DNA from 4 places in the Streptomyces sp. NA04227 genome. Region 3 is predicted to be linked to each of the others. Evidence: riboswitches for the same ligand, from Rfam matches in the RefSeq annotation. Region 3 holds a riboswitch; each other region holds the start of a gene.

Region 1 (5,074 bases), 2.2 Mb from region 3:
CCGCCAGGTCGACCGGTTCGCCGATCTCGCTCAGGCTCCGGTGGGCGGGGACCCCGTCGAGCTCGTGCTGCTGCGGGTCGAGAGCGCGGTTCACGGCGTGCACGCGGCCCTTGTAGCCGACGGCGAGCAGGTTGCCGAGCACGGTGCGGCCGACGCCGCCCGGCCTGCGGCCCACCCCGATGACCGCCACCGAGCCGGGGCGCAGCAGCCGTTGCACGGAGCGGGCCTCGGCGCGCTGTTCGCGGCCCCACTGCACGGCGAGCGAGGCCTCGGTGGGCTCCAGGTCGAAGGCCAGCCGTACGACGCCGTCCTCGAAGCTGCGCTCCTGCTGGTAACCGGCGTCCGTGAACACCTTGATCATCTTGGAGTTGGCGGGCAGCACCTCGGCGACGAAACGGCGGATGCCGCGTTCGCGTGCGACGGCCGCGATGTGTTCGAGCAGCGCCGAGGCGACTCCGCGGCCCTGGTGCGCGTCCTGGACCAGGAAGGCGACCTCGGCCTCGTCGGCGGGCGCGGAGGCGGGGCGGCCGGTCGAGTCGATCCGGTCGTAGCGCACGGTCGCGATGAACTCGCCGCCCACGGTGGCCGCGAGCCCCACCCGGTCCACGTAGTCGTGGTGCGTGAAGCGGTGCACGTCCCGTGCCGAGAGCCGCGGGTAGGGCGCGAAGAAGCGGTAGTACTTCGACTCGTCCGAGACCTGCTCGTAGAAGCTGACCAGGCGGTCGGCGTCCTCGGTGGTGATGGGTCTGATGCGCGCGGTTCCCCCGTCGCGCAGCACCACGTCAGCTTCCCAGTGGTCGGGGTAGATGTGCCGGTCCGACGGCGTCTGCATGGCCCCAGCGTAAGGGTCATCCGCCTGCGGCGACCCGTGCGCGCGGGTGCGGGTGCGGGCGGGGGGCGCGGTCCGCCGCCGCACCGCCCACCCGTCCTCCTGTGGCGGACGCGGCGGGTGCGCCACACTGGGTTGGGAGTCGAGCGGAGCTGAACGTACTCACGGAGGGCGGCACGGATGGCTGAGCGTCGCGTCAGGATCGGCTGGCCGCAGGGGCTGCACGCCCGTCCCGCGTCCGTCTTCGTACGGGCGGCCGCCGCGTCGGGGGTACCGGTGCGGGTGGCCAAGGGCGAGGGTGCCCCGGTGAACGCCGCGTCGATGCTGGCGGTGCTCGGGCTCGGGGCGATGGGCGGCGAGGAGATCGTGCTCAGCTCGGACGTCGAGGGGTCCGAGCAGGCTCTGGACCGGCTGGCGCAGCTGGTCGCGGAGGGCCTCGACGAACTGCCCGAGACGGTCTGACGGCCCGCCCGGTCACCGGCCGGATTTCCGGGTACGGATTCCCGCAGCACTTTCCGCGACTTTCGGGCACGCCGGGCCACCTGTTCGCGAGAATTAGGCGCGAACAGGTCGAGGGAAAAGCAGCATGCGTACGCACTTTGGCCGGTTCTCCACCACCGCCAAGGCCACGTATTCCCTTCGGTAAATCACTGTGGACAGCACAAGAAAAGCTGCAGGGAAATTGGCTATTCTTTGTATACGGTAGCGATGTTAATCAGGAGAGCTCGCCGTGTTTACGGCATGTTGCGAACTCCTCACGCGGGAGCGGTCCGGCGCGAACTTCAGCCGGTGGAAAGGCGCGGTCCGCTCACCGTGCAGGGCGGTCAGCGATCGGGCGCGCTCGGCGTCCCCGCGGGCCACGGCGTCGACGATGGCGCCGCGCTCGGCCCAGGAGTCGGCGGGCCGCCGCGGCGCCTCGATCGTGTACATCCAGGAGATCTTGTGCCGGAGCTGGGTCAGCAGTGCGATGAGCCCGGGGCTGTCGGAGGCCTGCGCGAGCGTCTCGTGGAACCAGCCGCCCAGTGAGCGCAGATCCTCGCTGTGCCCTCGTACGGACCGCTCCTGCCCCAGCCTGACCAGGCCCCGCAGCACCTTGAGATGGGATTCCGTGCGGCGCTGGGCGGCGCGGGCTGCGGCGAGCGGTTCCAGGGCGGTACGGATGTCGAGCAGGTCGGCGGCCTCCTGCTCGGTCGGCTCGGCGACACAGGCCCCGGCGTGCCTGCGGGTGAGCACGAAGCCCTCGGCCTCCAGGGTGCGCAGGGCCTCGCGCACCGGCACCCGGGAGACCCCGTAACGCCGGGCGAGGACTTCTTCCGTGAGGCGCCCGCCCCGCTCGTGGACCCCCGAGACGATGTCGTCCCGGATCGCCGTGCACACCGAATGCGCGGGAATGCGCATGACCGGACCTCCGCATTGATCCGCGCGAAACACTCTGCTTTGTCGCGCGCGCCGCTCACCGGCACGCGTTAGACGACTCTATTGCAGTGTGACTTGATTTCCGACGGCGAAGGGGAATCCGGGGATATTTTTTGGACAACACAAAAGCCCTCGGCGGGCAGGCCGAGGGCTTTCGTGGCATTTCGCACCGAGGTGCGCTCCCGGCCGGGAGCGGCGCCTCAGAGATTCACGCCGTGGGAGCGCAGATAGGCGACGGGGTCGATGTCCGAGCCGTAGTCCTCACCGGTGCGCGCCTCGAAGTGCAGGTGCGGCCCGGTGGTGTTGCCGGTCGCACCGGCGAGTCCGATCTGCTGACCGGGCGTCACCGACTGCCCCACCGCGACCCCGATCGAGGACAGGTGGCCGTACTGCGTGTACGTCCCGTCGTGCATCCGGATCACCACCTCGTTGCCGTAGGCGCCGCCCCAGCCCGTGCTGACGACGGTGCCGCGGCCGACGGCCCGGACCGAGGTGCCGGAGGCGGCGTGGAAGTCGACGCCGGTGTGGCTGCCGGAGGACCACATGCCACCACCGGCGCCGTACGAGGTGGAGACGTACGAGCCCTCGACGGGCAGGACGAAGGCGTTGAGGCGGCGGCGCTCCGCGGCACGTGCCGCGCGCTCCTTGGCAGCCCGCTCGGCGCGTGCCTTGCGCTTGGCCTCCTCGGCGCGGCGCTCGGCCAGTTCGGCGGCCTTCTTCTTGGCGGCCTCGGCAGCGGCGGCGGCCTCCTGGGCCTCGGCCTGAGCCTCGATCCGCTCGGCGAGAGAGGTGCCGACCCGGTCGATGGCTATCGCCCCGGCCAGTCCACTCTGCTCGACGGACTCCTCGGCGGCCCCGGCGGGTGCCGCGAGACCGCCGAGCACCCCGGCGGTGGTGAGTGCGGCGACACCGGCCGCGGTGGCGGACGTCCTGGTGAGGCGGCTCGGTCTGCGGTGTCTCCCGCGGGCACGGGTGATCGCCATGGGTGTGGCTGGTCCCTTCCTTCCCTCTCGCCTACCGGGTTAGCTGACGGGTTCGGAGCAGGAAGTCTCCTACGGACGCCCGCGAGGGCGGCCGATTCACCCCAGGAACTGAACTCCCGGACCGCGAAGGGCCCTTGGAGGCGGGTCCCCGGCTCCCCCGGCTCGCGCCTTCGGGGGACTCGGCGATGACTGTCCGGTGCCGCGGATGCGGCGCGCACATGACGAACAGCCGGAAGGACGCTAAGCGGGAGAGGTGGTGCGACCAAACCGATTCGGTCTTTTGTCGCCCATCACACAGGACATAGCGGTGCGTTCACCAGAAACCAGACAGCGAACGGCCCCGGTGGCGGTGCCGACACCGGGGCCGTTCGCTGCCGGCCCACGGACCGGCGACCGGTCCTACTGGCCGGTGACCACCGTCACTTCACCGATGCCGAGCGCACGCACCGGCTCCTCGATCTCGGCCGCGTCGCCCACCAGGACAGTGACGAGCCGGTCGACCGGGAAGGCGTTGACCACGGCCGCGGTCGACTCCACGGTGCCCGTCGCGGCGAGCTGCTGGTAGAGCTGCCCCTGGAAGTCGTCGGGCAGTTCCTGCTCCACCTGGTCGGCGAGCGTCCCGGCGACGGCGCCCGCCGTCTCGTACTTCAGCGGGGCGACACCGACCAGGTTCTGTACGGCCACATCGCGCTCCGCGTCGGTGAGACCGTCCGCCGCGAGGGTGCGCAGCACCTTCCAGAGGTCCTCCAGGGCGGGGCCGGTGGAGGCGGTGTCCACGGAACCGGAGATGGCGAGCATCGCCGCACCCGAGCCGTCCTGCGCGGAGCGCAGCACCTGGCTGAAGGCACGCACGCCGTAGGTGTAGCCCTTCTCCTCCCGCAGCACCCGGTCCAGCCGGGAGGTCAGGGTGCCGCCCAGGCAGTAGGTGCCGAGCACCTGGGCGGGCCAGACCCGGTCGTGGCGGTCCGCGCCGACCCGGCCGATCAAAAGCTGGGTCTGCACCGCGCCGGGACGGTCCACGATGACGACCCGGCCGGTGTCGTCGGCGGTGACCGGCGAGGGGCTGCCGGTCACCGCGGCACCGCCGGTCCAGGCGCCGATCGTGTCGCCGAGCAGCGCGTCGAGGTCGATGCCCGCGATGTCGCCCACGACCACGACGGTGGCCGCCGCGGGACGCACGTACTTCTCGTAGAAGGCGCGCACGGCGGCCGAGTCGATCGCCGCCACCGTCTCCTCGGTGCCCTGCCGGGGCCGGGACATCCGGGACTCGGCGGGGAAGAGCTGCTTCGACAGCTCCTTGGCCGCGCGGCGGGCCGGGTTGGCCGACTCGTGCGGGATCTCGTCGAGCCGGTTGCGTACGAGACGCTCGATCTCGCTGTCGGCGAACGCGGGGGCGCGCAGCGCGTCGGCGAGCAGCCCGAGCGCCTTGGCGAGCCGGGAGGCGGGGACTTCGAGCGACAGCCGCACACCGGGGTGGTCGGCGTGCGCGTCGAGCGTGGCGCCGCAGCGCTCCAGCTCGGCCGCGAACTCCTCCGCGGAGTGCTTGTCGGTGCCCTCCGAGAAGGCGCGGGCCATGATGGTGGCGACTCCGTCGAGCCCGGCGGGTTCGGCCTCCAGCGGGCTGTCGAGGAGCACCTCCACGGCCACGACCTGCTGGCCCGGGCGGTGGCAGCGCAGCACGGTGGCGCCGTTGTCGAGCCGCCCGCGCTCCGGGGCGGGGAAGGCCCACGGCTTGGCGTCGCCTGCGGTGGGCTGCGGGTGGAACTTCATCATGGCGTTCACTTCGCCGTCTCCTCGTCCTCGGTACCGGCGGCGTCCTGGTCGGCCTCGGCGTCCTCGGCCGCGA
Region 2 (5,074 bases), 780 kb from region 3:
CTGACCACGGCGAACATCTTCATCGCGGTGCTCTGGACCTGAGGGCTCGCACGCTCCGGCACGCCGAGGGCCCGCTTCCTTCCCCAGGTGAACTCCTGGGCAAAGCGGGCCCCTTCGCGTATCCGCCGCTCAAGTACGCCCGTACGGGCGGCCGTTGCCCAAGGCGCTACCCGGGCCGCACCACACTGTGGATCGGCATGTAGTACACCGACTCCTCGCGGACGTTGGTGCCCGGCTTCGGGGCGTGGACCATCTTGCCGTCGCCGAGGTACAGGCCGACGTGGCTGATGTCGTCGTAGAAGAACACCAGATCGCCCGCGCGCGCCTGGGAGATCGGGATGGTGGTGCCGGTCTTCACCTGGTCCCAGGTGGTGCGCGGCAGCGTGATGCCCGCCGCGTCCCAGGCCTTGAGGGTCAGCCCGGAGCAGTCGAACGAGCCGGGCCCGGTCGCGCCCCACACGTACGGCTTGCCTATCTGCTGCCGTGCGAAGGCGATGGCCTGCTCGCCCTGGGCGGCCGTGGTGCCGCCGGGGGTGTCGGTGCCCGTGCCGGGGTCGGTGGTCCCGCCCCCGCCGCCGTCACCGTCGTCGTTGTTTTCTTCTTCCTCGCGCTCGCGCCGCTCGCGCTCCGCGGCCTGCTGCCGGGCGAGTTCCTCGGCCTTGCGGCGGGCCTCGTCCTCTTTCCTCTTCTCGATCGCCGCGAGCCGGGCCTTCTCCTCGGCCGTCAGCTTCGACAGCAGCTCGCGGGCCTCGGTCAGCTTGGACTGCACGTTCTGCTTGGAGGTCTTGAGCGAGTCCTGGGTGCCGGTCAGCGTCTCCAGGCTGCGGGCCGCCTCGGCCCGCTTGCGCGAGGTGGCGAGCTGCTGCGCCTGGAAGTCGTCGACCGCCTGCTTCTGCCGTCCGGTGAGCCGGTGCATGAGCTGCTTCTGCTCGGTGTACTCGCCCGGGTCGTCGGCGAGGAGCAGATTGGCGGTGTCCGAGAGGCCGCCCGTGCGGTACTGGGCGGCGGCGTACGAACCCAGCTCGCGCCGTGCGTCGTTGAGCTTGTCGGTGCGCTTGGCCACGTCGTCCAGAAGGGTGTCGACCTTCTTGCGCTGCGAGGTCGCGCGTTCCTTGGCGGCGTTGTACTTCTGCGTGGCGACACCCGCCTCGCGGTACAGGTCGTCGACCTTCTTCTTGACCTCTTCGATGCTGGGCCGCGGCTTCTCGGGCGCGGCGGTCGCGCTCTGCGAGAGCAGGGCGACCGAGGTGAGCGCGGCGGTGGTCAGGCCGAGGGCGGGACCGGAGGGCGCCAGGCGGGCCGGGCGCGGCTTGCGGTGTGACGCCACGGAGGGCGACTCCTTCCGTTCGGCCGCCTACCGGGTTAGCTGTCGGGTTCGGGCTGGGAAGGTCTGCCCTACGGCTCCGCGCCGTGAACGCGGTGCCGATTCACCCCAAGGGATCCTGGTGGGTCCCCGGCTCCGGCTGCCCCGTGGGCGCACCGGACTCGGCGGGAGCGGCCCGTCCCGGCGAGATCTTCCCCGGTGGTGGCGGACTGCCCGACCGGCACGCTAGCCAACTCGTGGAACGCCTGTGAAGGTTGGTGTTCGAATTGCCCGATACATTTTCGTGACTTTCGCGCTGCGTGAGAGCACGTAAGCGGAGCGCTCCGTACCGGGCGCGCGGGAGTGGCCTGGGCCGAACCCGGGGCGGGCTGTCAGTGGGGCCGCCTAGACTCGGGAGGCGATGAGCAGCCTCTTTGACGAAAGCTTCCTGGCGGATCTGCGTGCCCCGCGCGAGGAAGCGCCCCCGCCACCCGAGGATGAGGGCCCGGAAGAAGTACCCGACGACTTGTTCGGAGGGAAATTCGACGTGCCGCCACCCCGCGACGCCCACTACCGCGACGGCGCCCCGCGCCCCGTGGTGGATCCCGCTGCCCTGGTGGAGGGACTGAACGAGGAACAGCGCGCCGCCGTCGTGCACAGCGGCTCGCCCCTGCTCATCGTGGCCGGCGCGGGCTCCGGCAAGACCCGGGTGCTCACCCACCGCATCGCGTATCTGTTGGCCGAGCGCGGCGCGCACCCCGGCCAGATCCTCGCCATCACCTTCACCAACAAGGCCGCGGGCGAGATGAAGGAGCGCGTGGAGCAGCTCGTCGGGCCGCGTGCGAACGCCATGTGGGTCTCCACCTTCCACAGCGCCTGCGTCCGCATCCTGCGCCGCGAGTCGAAGAAGCTCGGCTTCACCTCCTCCTTCTCGATCTACGACGCCGCCGACTCCAAGCGTCTGATGGCCCTGGTCTGCCGCGACCTGGACCTCGACCCGAAGAAGTTCCCGCCGAAGTCCTTCAGCGCCAAGATCTCCGGCCTGAAGAACGAGCTCATCGACGAAGAGGACTTTGCCGACAAGGCCGCCGACGGGTTCGAGAAGACGCTTGCCCAGGCCTATGCGATGTACCAGGCGCGGCTGCGCGAGGCGAACGCCCTCGACTTCGACGACCTGATCATGACCACGGTCAACCTGCTGCGCGCCTTCCCGGACGTCGCCGAGCACTACCGTCGCCGCTTCCGGCACGTCCTGGTCGACGAGTACCAGGACACCAACCACGCCCAGTACGCCCTGGTGCGCGAGCTCGTCGGCCGTGCGCCGGTCGAGGGCGAGGCCGCGGACATCCCGCCCGCCGAGCTGTGCGTGGTCGGTGACGCGGACCAGAGCATCTACGCCTTCCGCGGCGCCACCATCCGCAACATCCTCCAGTTCGAGGAGGACTACCCGGACGCCACGACGATCCTCCTGGAGCAGAACTACCGCTCCACCCAGACCATCCTCAGCGCCGCCAACGCCGTCATCGAGCGCAACGAGTCCCGCCGCCCCAAGAACCTGTGGACCAAGGCGGGCGCGGGCGCGCACATCACCGGCTACGTCGCCGACACCGAGCACGACGAGGCGCAGTTCGTCGCCGACGAGATCGACCGGCTCACCGACAAGGGCGAGGCCAAGTCCGGGGACGTCGCGGTGTTCTACCGCACCAACGCGCAGTCCCGTGTCTTCGAAGAGGTCTTCATCCGGGTCGGCCTCCCGTACAAGGTGGTCGGCGGCGTCCGCTTCTACGAGCGCAAGGAGGTCCGCGACGTCCTCGCGTACCTGCGCGTCCTCGCCAACCCCGAGGACTCCGTCCCGCTGCGCCGGATCCTGAACGTCCCCAAGCGCGGCATCGGCGACCGTGCCGAGGCCATGATCGACGCGCTCTCCCAGCGCGAACGCATCAGCTTCGCGCAGGCCCTGCGCCGCGTCGACGAGGCGTACGGCATGGCGGCCCGCTCCGCCAACGCCGTCAAGCGGTTCAACACGCTGATGGAGGACCTCCGCACGATCGTGGAGTCCGGGGCCGGACCGGCCACCGTCCTGGAGGCCGTACTCGAACGCACCGGCTATCTCGCCGAGTTGCAGGCCTCCACCGACCCGCAGGACGAGACGCGGATCGAGAACCTCCAGGAACTCGCCGCCGTCGCCCTGGAGTTCGAGCAGGAGGGCGAGGAGGCGGCCGGAGGGGTGGCCGAAGGGGCCGAGGAGACCGCGACCGGCGGTGGCCTCGCCGCGTTCCTCGAACGCGTCGCCCTGGTCGCCGACTCCGACCAGATCCCGGACGAGGAGGACGGCGGCGGCGTCATCACGCTGATGACCCTGCACACCGCCAAGGGCCTGGAGTTCCCGGTCGTCTTCCTGACCGGCATGGAGGACGGCGTCTTCCCGCACATGCGCGCGCTCGGCCAGACCAAGGAGCTGGAGGAGGAACGCCGCCTGGCCTACGTCGGCATCACCCGGGCCCGCGAGCGCCTCTACCTGACCCGCTCGACCCTGCGCAGCGCCTGGGGCCAGCCCTCGTACAACCCGCCCTCCCGCTTCCTGGAGGAGATCCCCGCCGCGCACCTGGAGTGGAAGCGCACCGGCCCCCTCGCCCCGGTCTCCTCGGGCCCCGCGGCCGGTATCGCCGCCTCGCTGTCCTCCTCCCGCTCCCGCTCGGCCGCCTCCGGCGCCTCGGGCTTCGCCACCCGCCGCGCGGGCGACAAGCCGGTCGTCGCCCTGGCGGTGGGCGACCGCGTCAACCACGACCAGTTCGGCCTCGGCACGGTCGTCGGCGTCAAGGGCAGCGGTACGAACGCGGAGGCGACCATCGACTTCGGCGACACCAAGCCGAAGCGGCTGCTGCTGCGGTACGCGCCGGTGGAGAAGTTGTAGGGGGAGAGGGCGACGGAGGCCGCGCGGCTGACCACCGCGCGGCGCCGACTACGGGGGGGCGGGCTGACCAACGGGCCAGCCCGGGGAGCGAGTTACTGCCGGACCGACTACTACTGCCGGACCGACTACTACTGCCGGACCGACTACTACTGCGGGTCGAGTCCGTGGCTCTGGAGCCACGGCAGCGGGTTGACCGCCGAGCCGCCGCCGGGGCGCACCTCGAAGTGGAGGTGCGGGCCGGTGGAGTTGCCGGAGTTCCCGGAGAAGGCGATGGTGTCGCCCGCCTTGACCTCGCCGCTGAAGACCTTGTGGCTGGAGAGGTGGCAGTACCAGGTCTCCGTGCCGTCCTTCGCGGTCACGATCGCCATGTTCCCGTACGCGGTGTTGTACTGCGTCCGTACGGTTCCGTCGGTCGCGGCCAGTACAGGCGTGCCGTAGGAGACCGGGAAGTCGATTCCGGTGTGGATGGACATCCAGTTGACGCCGGCCTGGCCGTAGTAGGCGCTGAGGCCGTGCCGCGCGACCGGCAGGCTGAACTTCGGGCGCAGCCGCTCCTTGCGGGCTGCCTCCTCGGCCGCGGCCTTGCGCTCGGCTTCCTTCTTGGCCTTGAGGTCGATGCGCTCCTGGGTGCGGCTGGCGCGGTCGGCGAAGTCGCCCGCGTCGGCGGTGACGCCCTGGAGCTGGGTGTCGAGCCTGCTGTTGGCCTCGGAGGGCCGCACGCTCGTCGGGTCGGGAGCGGAGGCCGTGGTCTCCTTGTCGCCGTCGCCGAAGTCGCCCACGGAGGCGGCGGCGATACCCGCGACGCCCATCACACAGGCCGAGGGAACGGCGACGGACAGCAGCGCGGAACGCTTCTT
Region 3 (5,074 bases):
TCTCTGCCGGGCTTCCGGGAAACGCTGAAAGTGTTCTGTTGGCCCGGCCGCCGCGCGGTCGTCGAGACGGCGGGAGCCGCGTAGTGGGGAACCCAGGCGGTCGGGACGAGGAGCGGGTCCCGTACGCGGTCTCCCACGGAGCCAACGCCGACCCCGGTGTGCACCCGCCCCGCCGCTCGATGTCCCAGCTGTTCGTCCGCGCCCTGCCCGTCCTCCTGATCGTGCTCGGCACCGTCTACGACGCCCTCACGCCGCCGGTGTACAGCGCCCTGCCGATGTTCTCGGCCGCGCCGCTGATCGCCGCCCCCCTCTACAGCAGACGCGGCACCCTGGCCATCTCCGCCCTCGCCTGTGCGGCCGTGCTCGCCCTGCGGAACTACCAGGAGCACTTCTCCAACATCGAGGGCCGGACCGAGGTGGTCACCGTGGTGACCGTCTCCGTCCTCTCCCTCCTGGTGAACCGGGCCGTCCAGCGCGGCGGCGCGCAGCTCGCCTCGGCCCGCGAGATCGCCGAGGCCGCCCAGCGCGCCGTACTGCCGGAGCCGCCCGAGCGTCTGGACGGACTCCAGATCGCGGTGCGCTACGAGGCGGCGCAGGAGGGCGCGTTCATCGGCGGCGACCTGTACGCGGTGCAGGACACCCCCTACGGCGTACGGATGATCGTCGGCGATGTGCGCGGCAAGGGCATGGGCGCGGTGGCGACCGTGGCCGTGCTCATCGGCACCTTCCGGGAGGCCGCCGAACAGGAGGTCACCCTGGAGGCGGTGGCCCGCCGCCTGGAACACGCCCTGGCCCGGGAGGCCGCACTGCGCAGCGGCATCGACGGCTTCGAGGACTTCACCACCGCCGTGCTCGCCGAGATCGTGCACGAGGGCCGGGTGGTACGGCTGCTCAACCGGGGGCACCCCGGGCCGCTGCTGCTCGACGGCGACGGCGGGCTGCGCGTCCTCACGGCGGACCGGGCCGCGCTGCCGATCGGCCTGGCCGAGCTCGGCGGCGCGGGCGCCGACCGTGTCCAGGAGATCGACTTCCCGCTCGGCGCCACCCTGCTCTTCCACACCGACGGACTCCTTGAAGCACGCAACGCGGACGGCGTCTTCTACGACCCGGTGTCCCGTCTGGAGGGGCGGGTGTTCCCGGCGCCGGGCGTGCTGCTGGCCACTCTGGTGAAGGAAGTGGTCCGGCACACCGACGGCGGCGCGACGGACGACATGGCGCTGCTCGCGGTGCGGCGCCCGGTCACGGCGCCGCCCGACGACACAGGGGCCGACGACTCCGTGGCGGGGACGCGGAGTGACTTTCGGTGAGTGGGCGATGCCACTGAATAACAACTGACACACCGTCAGGAGATTGTGGGTTTGGGAAGTTGGCGAAAATCGCGTCCAACTCGCCCCATGCGGCACCCTTATGTCCGCAAAATTTCTTGCGCCGACGTCAAGGATCACGGGGAACTCTTGGAATACGGGGTCCGGGTCTATTAACGTTCGATAACGCAGCGCGGTCGTCACAGCCGTCACAAGGGTCGGCTCCGTGCTCATGCGCCTAATCCCGCAAGGGAGCCGGGGAACCACCTTTTTGGGGTGAATCGGTCGCCTTTCCTTCGAGGGGCGACGGTAGGAGACCTTCCTGCTCCGAACCCGTCAGCTAACCCGGTAGGCGAGAAGGAAGGAAAGGAGCACGCCTCCGTGGCGTCCAACGGCCCTGCCACCCGCACCGGTTACTTGCCCAGTGACGAGGACTACGGCTTCGAGGAGCCCCTCCCGCAAGCCGGGGAGTGGAATCCCACCGCCGAGTCCGTCCGCCCGGTACGCGGCAGACACCGCGTCATCAAGCAGCGGGGCGGCCTCGCGCGCAGCTCCACGGTCCTCGGTGTCGGTGTCATCGCCGCCGTGGGCGCGGGCGGCATCGCGACCGCACAGGGCGGCAAGCCCGCGGTGCAGATATCCGTCCCGGACGTCGCGAAGGTCACCGACTCCCTGCCCGAGGCCAAGTCCCTGCCCGGCGTGGGCTCGCTGGTCTCCGGCTCCGAGGAAGCGGCCGCCGACCCGGCCGCCGCGGCCCCGCTGAGCACCGCTGCCCGTGGCGTCTCGCCCGAGGCCGGTGAGAACCTCCGCAACCGCATCCTCCAGCAGGCCGAGCAGCAGGAGGACGCCGCCGCGAGCGCCGCGCAGCAGGCCGCCGAGCAGGCCGCGGCGAAGAAGGCCGCCGAGGAGGCGGCCGAGCAGCAGAGCAAGGCGAAGGCGGAAGCCGACGCCAAGGCCGAGGCCGCCAAGAAGGCGGCCGAGGAGGAGGCCCGCCGCAAGGCCGAGGCCGAGCGCCTGGCCAAGCTGGCCCGCAGCTACTCGCTGCCGACCTCCTCGTACACCCTCACCTCGCACTTCGGCGACGCCGGTTCGATGTGGTCCTCCGGCTACCACACCGGCCTCGACTTCGCCGCCCCGACCGGCACCCCGGTCAAGGCCGTGCACTCCGGCACCGTCAAGGAGGCCGGCTGGTCCGGCGCCTACGGCTACCGCACGGTCCTGGAACTCGAGGACGGCACCGAGATCTGGTACTGCCACCAGTCCTCGATGAGCGTCAGCGTCGGCCAGCAGGTCACCACCGGCGACGTCATCGGCCGCGTCGGCTCGACCGGCAACTCCTCCGGCCCGCACCTGCACGTCGAGGTCCACACCCCGGGCGGCACCGGCATCGACCCGCTGGGCTGGCTCCAGTCCAAGGGACTCAACCCCTGAGACACCCGCTGCGGCGGATGCGCCGAAGCACACGTACACGGCACACGGCACCTCATGGCGTACTCACGCCGTGGGGTGCCGTTGTCGTTGCGGTGCCCCACGGCGCCCGGGGTCACCAATGCCGTTGTCGCGGTGGCCAGTTGGGCGCGGCGTGGTGCGTCGGCGGAGGGGCCGGGGCCGGGGTCGGGGCCGGGGTGCCGGGCGGGTGGTACGCGTAGGGGTGCTGGGGCGGCGGGCGGTGCGGGCCGGTCTGCTGCTGGGGCCAGTTGGCGTACGGCCGGTGCGGGAGGCCCGGCGGCGGGCGGCCGTGCGGGCCCCAGCCGTGTGCCGGGTACGGGACGGGCGGCGGCTGCGGGGCCGTGAGGTGAGCGGCGTAGGCGAGGGCGGGGGCGGCGACCCGGCGGCCGCGCCACAGGCTTTCGAGGAGTTCGCGTTCCCGGGTCACGAAGTCGGCGTTCGCACGGCCCCGGCGGCCGCGTCTGCGCAGCAGTGCCAGGGCGGTGGCCCGGTGCGCGTAGTCGGCGACGGTACGGGCGGCCGCCTTGTCGAGCGCGTGCGCCGCGTACTCGCGGGCCAGGGTGCGGGCGCGCATCGAGCCGAGGGCGTACGGCTCCGGGGCGCTGAGCCATCCGGCGGCGGCGTAGGCGGGCAGTTCCTCGCGTACGGTGCGCAGTTCGCGCTGTCGCTGCCAGACGGCGAGCCAGGTGAGCAGGGCGAAGGCGGGCAGCATGAACAGCGCGTAGACAGCGAAGAAGCCGAGCGGGCCGAGCGCGGCGGAGCCGTTCCATCCGGCGTGCACCGCCATGGCGAGCAGCAGTCCGGCGAGCGGCAGCAGGGTGCGGCGCAGCCGGTGCCGTTCGGCGCTGAACGCGGCGAGCCCGAAGCCGATGCCGGTGAGCACCGTGAACAGCGGATGCGCGAACGGCGACATCACGATCCGTACGAAGAAGGTCGCGGCGGTGACCGAGGCGAGCCCCGAGTCGCCGCTGATCCGGTCGGTGCCGAAGGCGTTGCCGAGGTAGAGGATGTTCTCGGTGAAGGCGAAGCCGGAGGCGGTGAGACCGGCGATGACCACACCGTCGACGAGCCCGGTGAAGTGCTGTCGTCGGAACAGGAAGACGAGGAGTACGGCCAGGGCCTTCGCCGACTCCTCGACCACCGGGGCTATCACCGTGGCGGCCAGAGTGTCGGCACTCTCGGGGTCGGCGGTGGTCGTGGCTATCCAGCGGGCCGCGAAACTGTTCGCCAGGATCGCGATCAGCGCGGCGGCACCGGCGCCCCAGCCGAAGGCGAACACCAGGTCCCGCCAGGGCCCCGGCTGCACCCGGTCCAGCCACCGGAACGCGGCGAACAGCAACGGCACCGGCACCACCGCGAGCCCGAGCCCGACCAGGAACCCCTCGGTGCCCGTCTGTTCGCGCACCAGCGCCAGAATCACCAGCCCCGACACCAGCAGAACCGCCCCGGCCGCCCCCAGCCGCACCCCCCGCCGCTGCCACCAGCGCGCGTGCCGCACCGCCCCGCCGGACATCGCACCGGGCGGGGTACGGGACGGCTCGCCCGGCGGCTGCGCGTACGGGGGAGTGGCCACGGTCCGACCCTAACGAGGGGGTGGCGGGGGGCGCGATGGGGCGTGGGGTGGTGGGGCTGTTGGGGGCGGGCCTATGTGGGGGCGGCCGTGCCCCGGGGCCGGGTCACAGCCGGTCCGCGCCGAGGGTGCGAGTGGTGCCGTCGGCGAGGGTGAGGGTGAGGGTCACCGGGCCGTCCTCGCCCGTGCTGGGCCACCAGGCGCTCCAGCGGCCGTACGGCAGGGAGGGGATCTGCCCCACTGTCGCCTTGACGGTGCGTCCGTCGGCATGGAGGGTCACGCTCTTCACCTCCGCACCCACGGACCCGATGGCGTAGGCGAAGCGTGCGGAACCGTCGCCGCTGGAGTCGAAGGTGTCCAGGGTGACGCCCGTGTCGCGTACGGGGGTGGGCGGATCGACGGGGACGACGGTGCCGGTGCCGTCCCGGCCCGCCAGGCAGTAGGCGGACTGGCCACGCCTGGTGATGATCACCGAGACGGTGCTGCCGCGGAGGTCCGCGTTGCTGTAGTGGCCCGGGCCGTAGTCCCCGGTGACCTTCTTGGTGTCCTGGAGGCACTTGTACTCCAGGTAGACGGAGCTGCCGCTGTCGGCGCTGGTGACAGCGGTGGCCGTCTCGGTCCAGGCGCCGACTTCCGCCGGGGAGAGAGGGCCCGAACCGCCTTCGTCGGACGGGGTGGAGGTGGTGGTCAGCACAAGGGCCGCGGCGGCGAGCACACCGGCCAGGGCGAACGACGTACGGCGGACGAGGGG
Region 4 (5,074 bases), 3.1 Mb from region 3:
TGAGGCCGAGACCGGTGGTCAGATAGGTCTCGACGTCGCCCCAGGTGTCCTCGATGGTCTCGAAGGCGGCGCCGAGGTAGCTCAGGCGCGCGTCGAACATCGGGCTGAGGAGCTCCATGACCTCGGGGGAGGTGCCGCCGGGGGCGTCGCTGCTGCGCCGGACCTTGTAGCGGCGGTGGGCGGCGTTGGACTTGAGGTAGTCCTCCTCGATGGCGGAGCGCTCCACGCCGAGGGCGAGCAGGGTGATGGCCACCGAGAGCCCGGCCCGGTCCTTGCCCGCCGCGCAGTGCATCAGCGCGGGCAGTCCGCCGTCGGCCATCTCGTGCAGGACGCGGCTGTGCTCGGCGGTGCGCTGCGTCATGATCGTGCGGTACGAGCCGACCATGCGGGCCGCGGCCTTGCCGTCCGCGAGCAGTTCGCGCAGCTGGGCGAGGTCCCCGTCGCGGACCATGGACCAGAACTCGACGCCGGAGGCCGGGTCGGTCAGCGGCAGGTTCAGGTTGCGTACGCCGGGCAGCTCGACGTCCGGACCTTCGAGTGCCTGGTCGCCGGCGTTGCGGAAGTCGAAGACGGTGTGCAGGCCGAGCGAGGTGAGGAAGGCGGTGTCCTCGTCGGTGGCGTGGGCCAGGTGCCCGCTGCGGTACAGCACACCCGGCCTGACGCGCCTGCCGTCCACGGTCGGCAGTCCGCCCACGTCACGGAAGTTCCGTACGCCGGTCAGCTGCGGTTCTGTCGACGGCACCTGCTGCGTCACTGGGGCTCCTCCCGGCGGGCCGCCGACGTGGTTCGCGGGCGGACACGATTTCGACGATACGACACACGTCGCGGCCGTCATCATCGCCGCTGACCGCGTGCGAGGGCCATGTGTGTGCCGTGGTTCATGGCGAAGGCAACACCGCGCGATGCCCGTATTGCCCGAAATGGCATCTGATTTCCAAGTGGCCCCGGAATAAAGTCTCCTGGCCTTGATGCGAGTGAGCGGGATCATATTCGTGACGGTCGGTGGCGGCGGCCGGTTTCGCACCCTCAAGCGCGGCAAGGATTTCCGAGTGGCCGGAAGATCGAGATTCCACGGAGTGTGACCGCTGAATTCTCCGAGGGATCAAGAAAGGAATGTGGGTGGGAATTCCCGGCTTGTCGTCCGTATTCCGGTTCGCTTAACGTCGCGCTCAATCCGGACGGACGCCTAATCCTGCCGCCGCCCGGAATCCGCACTCACCTAAGAATCGGCAGGAGCGGGGAAACCACAGGTAGTAGGCCGGGTCCCGAGTGGACCGGCTAGGGGTGAAGTCGTGCCGTATCACGGCCGGGCATCTCCAGCCCGAACCCGACAGCTCACCTCGCAGGCGCCGGAGAGGAATCCGCCATGCCTGCAAAGGGCAAGCACCGCCGTCCCACCTCGCGTCGCCTGCTGCGTACGCTCGCCGTCGCCTCCACGGGCGGCGCGGCACTCGCGCTCCCGCTGATCGGCGCCACCGGCGCCCACGCGGCCGCCGCGCAGGGCGCCGACGTCAAGCAGAAGAGCGTCACCAAGGCCGCCGAGAAGCCGAAGAAGAAGGCCAAGAAGGCCCCCGAGACCTACACCGTGGTTCCGGGCGACCACCTGTCGAAGATCGCCCAGGAGCAGCACGTCAGCGGCGGCTGGAAGAAGCTGTACGCCGACAACCGCGAGGCCATCGGCTCCGACCCCGCGCTGATCCGCCCGGGCCTGAAGCTGACCCTCGGCGCCAAGGCCGAGAAGCCTCAGGCCCCGAAGAAGCAGGCCGCGCCCAAGAAGGAAGCCCCGAAGAAGCAGGCCAAGGCCGCGCCCGCCGCCACGGGTTGGACGCTGCCCGTCGCCGGCTCCGTCGGCACGCCGTACCACCAGTCCGGCAGCATGTGGTCCAGCGGTTACCACACTGGTGTCGACTTCGCGGTGCCGACCGGGACCAGCCTGAAGGCCGTCGGCCCGGCGACCGTCGTGTCGGCCGGTCCGGGCGGTGCCTACGGCAACCAGGTCGTGCTCCAGCTCGAGGACGGCCGCTACGCCCAGTACGCGCACCTCTCCCAGATCTCCGTCTCGGCCGGTCAGAGCGTGAGCGGCGGCCAGGAGATCGGCCTGTCCGGCGCGACCGGCAATGTCACCGGGCCGCACCTGCACTTCGAGATCCGCACCGGCCCGGACTACGGTTCCGACATCGACCCGCTGGGCTATCTGCGTGCCCACGGTGTGACCATCTGAGTCAATCCGGCACCAACCCGCGAGGGCGTCTGAACGAAAGCGCGCGGACGCCGTCGCCGGGCCGAACCGGAACGCGGTAAACGATCAGGGCCGCGACGTACCAAAGGGTGCGTCGCGGCCCTGATGTGTCGTCCGACACCCCTTCGGCTATTCCGAGTTGGCGGAAATTTTCCTGGTGGCGTATCTCACGAGCCGTCAAGCCCTTATTACGGTGGCGTAGGTCACGCGTGGAGGTGAAAAATACGCTGACGTGGCAGCAGAGTCGACATCTTCCTCACGTGACGAAATCAGGTCCTACGCTGCGATCGGCGACAGCTTCACCGAAGGCGTGGGCGACCCGGGCCCCGGCGGTTCCTGTCTCGGCTGGGCCGACCGGCTGGCAGTCCTGCTCGACGACCGAGTCCCCGAACACAGCTTCCGCTACGCGAATCTCGCGGTACGCGGGAAACTCCTCGACCAGATCGTCGCGGACCAGGTGCCGCGTGCCAGGGAACTCGCTCCCGATCTGGTCACCATCTGCGCGGGCGGCAACGACATGATCGGCCCCGGTACCGACCCCGACGAGGTCGCCGAACGATTCGAGGCGGCCGTCGCGGCTCTCGTCCCCGCCGTCGGCTCCGTGGTCATCGCGACCGGATTCGACACCCGCGGCGTACCGGTGCTCCGGCACCTGCGGGGCAAGATCGCCACGTACAACGGACATGTGCGCGCGGTCGCCGACCGCTATCACTGCCGGGTTCTCGACCTGTGGTCCTTCAAGTCCGTCCAGGACCGCAGGGCTTGGGACGCCGACCGGCTGCACCTGTCCCCGGAGGGGCACACCCGGGTGGCGCTCAAGGCGGCCCAGCTTCTCGGCATCGAGGTGCCCGCCGACCCGGACCAGCCCTGGCCCCCGCTGCCGCCGCGTTCCTCCCTGGAGGGCAGACGCGACGACATCCAGTGGGCCCGCGAGTACCTGGTCCCGTGGATCGGCCGACGGCTGCGCGGTGAGTCCAGCGGCGACCACGCGGCGGCCAAGCGCCCGGACCTGCTGCCGCTCTGACGTCGTGTCACCCGGGGTGGGCTGGGCCCATGGCCCCGGGTGACGGAGCGGTGTGCGCACCGTCCGACGGACGTACGGCGCGAGATCACGGCGCGACACGCGCCCGAATTACGGCGCGACATGCGGCCGACCTACCGTGCGATGTACGGCTGGTCGGCCGGGGCGAGCCCTGGGTCAGCCCAGATCCGCCGCGAGGGGCGGGGCCGGAGTGGGCACGCCCGCCAGGGCGTTCTTCGGCGTGGCGGGCACCGTGCGCAACGCCGCCCGGTCGACGCCGAGTTCACGGGTGAGGGCGTCGTCGAGCCAGTCGTGCACCTTGTGGCGGGCGATGGTGTGGCCGTAGGCGGTCATCTGTACGACCAGGCCGTCCAGGAAGGCGGTCAGGCGCAGTACGGTGTGCTCCGGGTCGGGGCAGGCGAACTCGCCCGCGGCGACGCCCTCTCGCAGGACCTCGCGCATCGCCGACCGCCACTGCCGGTCCGCGTCCCGTGTCACCTCGCGCAGCGCCTCGTGCCGTCGGCCGAACGCCCAGCCCTCCAGCCACAGCCGCCAGTTCTTCGCGCCGCCGGTGGGCGCGTACCAGCGCAGCGCCGCGCGCAGTCGGCGCAGGGCGGTGGTGCGGCGGCCCAGCAGCTTGCGCAGGTGGGCGGTGTCGCTGTGGACGGCGTGGGTGAAGGCGCCGCAGACCAGTTGTTCCTTGGTCGAGAAGTGGTAGAGCACCAGGGCGTTGCTCACCCCGAGGGCCGCGGCCACGTCCTGCACGCGGACAGCGCTCACTCCGCGCGAGGCGATCTGCTGCACCGCGGCGCGCAGCAGCTCTTCGCGCCGCTCCTCGACGCTCAACCGGACCGTTGCCACCTGCTCACCCTACACAGCTGACGGACGCGCGTTGATCCGCTTGACAGGGCGCTGCGCAGGGGTAGTTGAGGCTTGTGATCCGTGAGGCGGGCGGTGCCGGTGAGCGCCCGTTCGGTACGGGTGCCGCCCGGGTCCTGGGTGGTTGTGCCGACTGTCCGGGCGCGGTGCGTTGCCGCGGCCGTGGTCGGGTGTCTCAGTGGCCGCCCGCCGTCGGTGCGTCCCGCAGGTCGCAGGTCTCCTTGAAACCCTGGCTCACCAGGCCCAGGGCCAGATTGAGGCGCGAGCGCATGTTCTCCACGGCGACCACCGCGGTCAGGTCCACGAAGGCGGCCTCGCCGAGGCGGGTGCGGAGGCGGTCGGCCAGTTCGTCGTCCACGGTGACCGGCGTGGTGGTCATGGCCTCGGCGTACGCCATGACGTCCCGCTCGGTCGGCGAGTAGACGCCGCTCTCCCGCCACCCGGGCACCGCGCGCAGCTTCTCGGCGGACATGCCGCGCTCGCGGTTCTCCCAGTAGCCGAAGTCCATGCACCAGGAGCAGTCCAGACGGGTGGCGGCCGCCAGCACCGCGAGGGCGGAGAGGTCGCGGTCGAGAGCGTGCCACTTGGTCACGCCCTGCTCCATCCGGAAGTAGGTCCGCAGTACGCGAGGGCTGTGCGCGAGGGCCTTCCCGGGGTCCAGGACTTTGCCGAAGCTGCGTTTCGAGTACCACTCGATGAAACGGAACAGTGGGGTCCGAGGGGGATCGAGCGAAATGCGGGCCATGACGGCGCCTCCTGTGCGTGCCGCGCTCCCACCCGGGTAAGACAGAGCGGGCGACGCGGACTGTGGCATCCGGTGTCGGTGTGGTGACGCACATAATGGAGTGTTCGAACCGAACCCCACCTGGAGGATTCGTGTCCGGTTCCCGTTCCCTGCGCACCGGGATCCGCTCCCTGCGATCCGCCGCCTTCGG

What was found. A riboswitch is a leader RNA that binds a small molecule or an ion and turns the genes downstream of it on or off. The one in region 3 is predicted to bind cyclic di-AMP.
Positions count from the first base shown of each region.
Region 1: another riboswitch for cyclic di-AMP. It lies ahead of HUT18_RS27805 (M23 family metallopeptidase); the one in region 3 lies ahead of HUT18_RS18770 (M23 family metallopeptidase).
Region 2: another riboswitch for cyclic di-AMP. It lies ahead of HUT18_RS22255 (C40 family peptidase); the one in region 3 lies ahead of HUT18_RS18770 (M23 family metallopeptidase).
Region 4: another riboswitch for cyclic di-AMP. It lies ahead of HUT18_RS31395 (LysM peptidoglycan-binding domain-containing M23 family metallopeptidase); the one in region 3 lies ahead of HUT18_RS18770 (M23 family metallopeptidase).

Region 1 is NZ_CP054918.1:6,552,704-6,557,777, reverse strand. Features, by position in the region: gene HUT18_RS27820 (bifunctional GNAT family N-acetyltransferase/acetate--CoA ligase family protein) at 1-832, opposite strand, end outside; gene HUT18_RS27815 (HPr family phosphocarrier protein) at 1,010-1,291, shown strand; gene HUT18_RS27810 (GntR family transcriptional regulator) at 1,541-2,227, opposite strand; gene HUT18_RS27805 (M23 family metallopeptidase) at 2,446-3,228, opposite strand; cyclic di-AMP (ydaO/yuaA leader) riboswitch at 3,242-3,423, opposite strand; gene HUT18_RS27800 (pitrilysin family protein) at 3,628-4,998, opposite strand; gene HUT18_RS27795 (pitrilysin family protein) at 5,007-5,074, opposite strand, start outside.
Region 2 is NZ_CP054918.1:5,179,610-5,184,683, forward strand. Features, by position in the region: gene HUT18_RS22250 (hypothetical protein) at 1-42, shown strand, start outside; gene HUT18_RS22255 (C40 family peptidase) at 167-1,327, opposite strand; cyclic di-AMP (ydaO/yuaA leader) riboswitch at 1,336-1,501, opposite strand; gene pcrA (DNA helicase PcrA) at 1,725-4,217, shown strand; gene HUT18_RS22270 (M23 family metallopeptidase) at 4,364-5,074, opposite strand, start outside.
Region 3 is NZ_CP054918.1:4,401,319-4,406,392, forward strand. Features, by position in the region: gene HUT18_RS18765 (PP2C family protein-serine/threonine phosphatase) at 180-1,307, shown strand; cyclic di-AMP (ydaO/yuaA leader) riboswitch at 1,530-1,674, shown strand; gene HUT18_RS18770 (M23 family metallopeptidase) at 1,686-2,735, shown strand; gene HUT18_RS18775 (PrsW family glutamic-type intramembrane protease) at 2,848-4,266, opposite strand; gene HUT18_RS18780 (hypothetical protein) at 4,430-5,074, opposite strand, start outside.
Region 4 is NZ_CP054918.1:7,466,393-7,471,466, forward strand. Features, by position in the region: gene HUT18_RS31390 (tyrosine-protein phosphatase) at 1-754, opposite strand, end outside; cyclic di-AMP (ydaO/yuaA leader) riboswitch at 1,207-1,362, shown strand; gene HUT18_RS31395 (LysM peptidoglycan-binding domain-containing M23 family metallopeptidase) at 1,367-2,221, shown strand; gene HUT18_RS31400 (SGNH/GDSL hydrolase family protein) at 2,472-3,263, shown strand; gene HUT18_RS31405 (TetR/AcrR family transcriptional regulator) at 3,438-4,121, opposite strand; gene HUT18_RS31410 (carboxymuconolactone decarboxylase family protein) at 4,315-4,884, opposite strand; gene HUT18_RS31415 (MBL fold metallo-hydrolase) at 5,016-5,074, shown strand, end outside.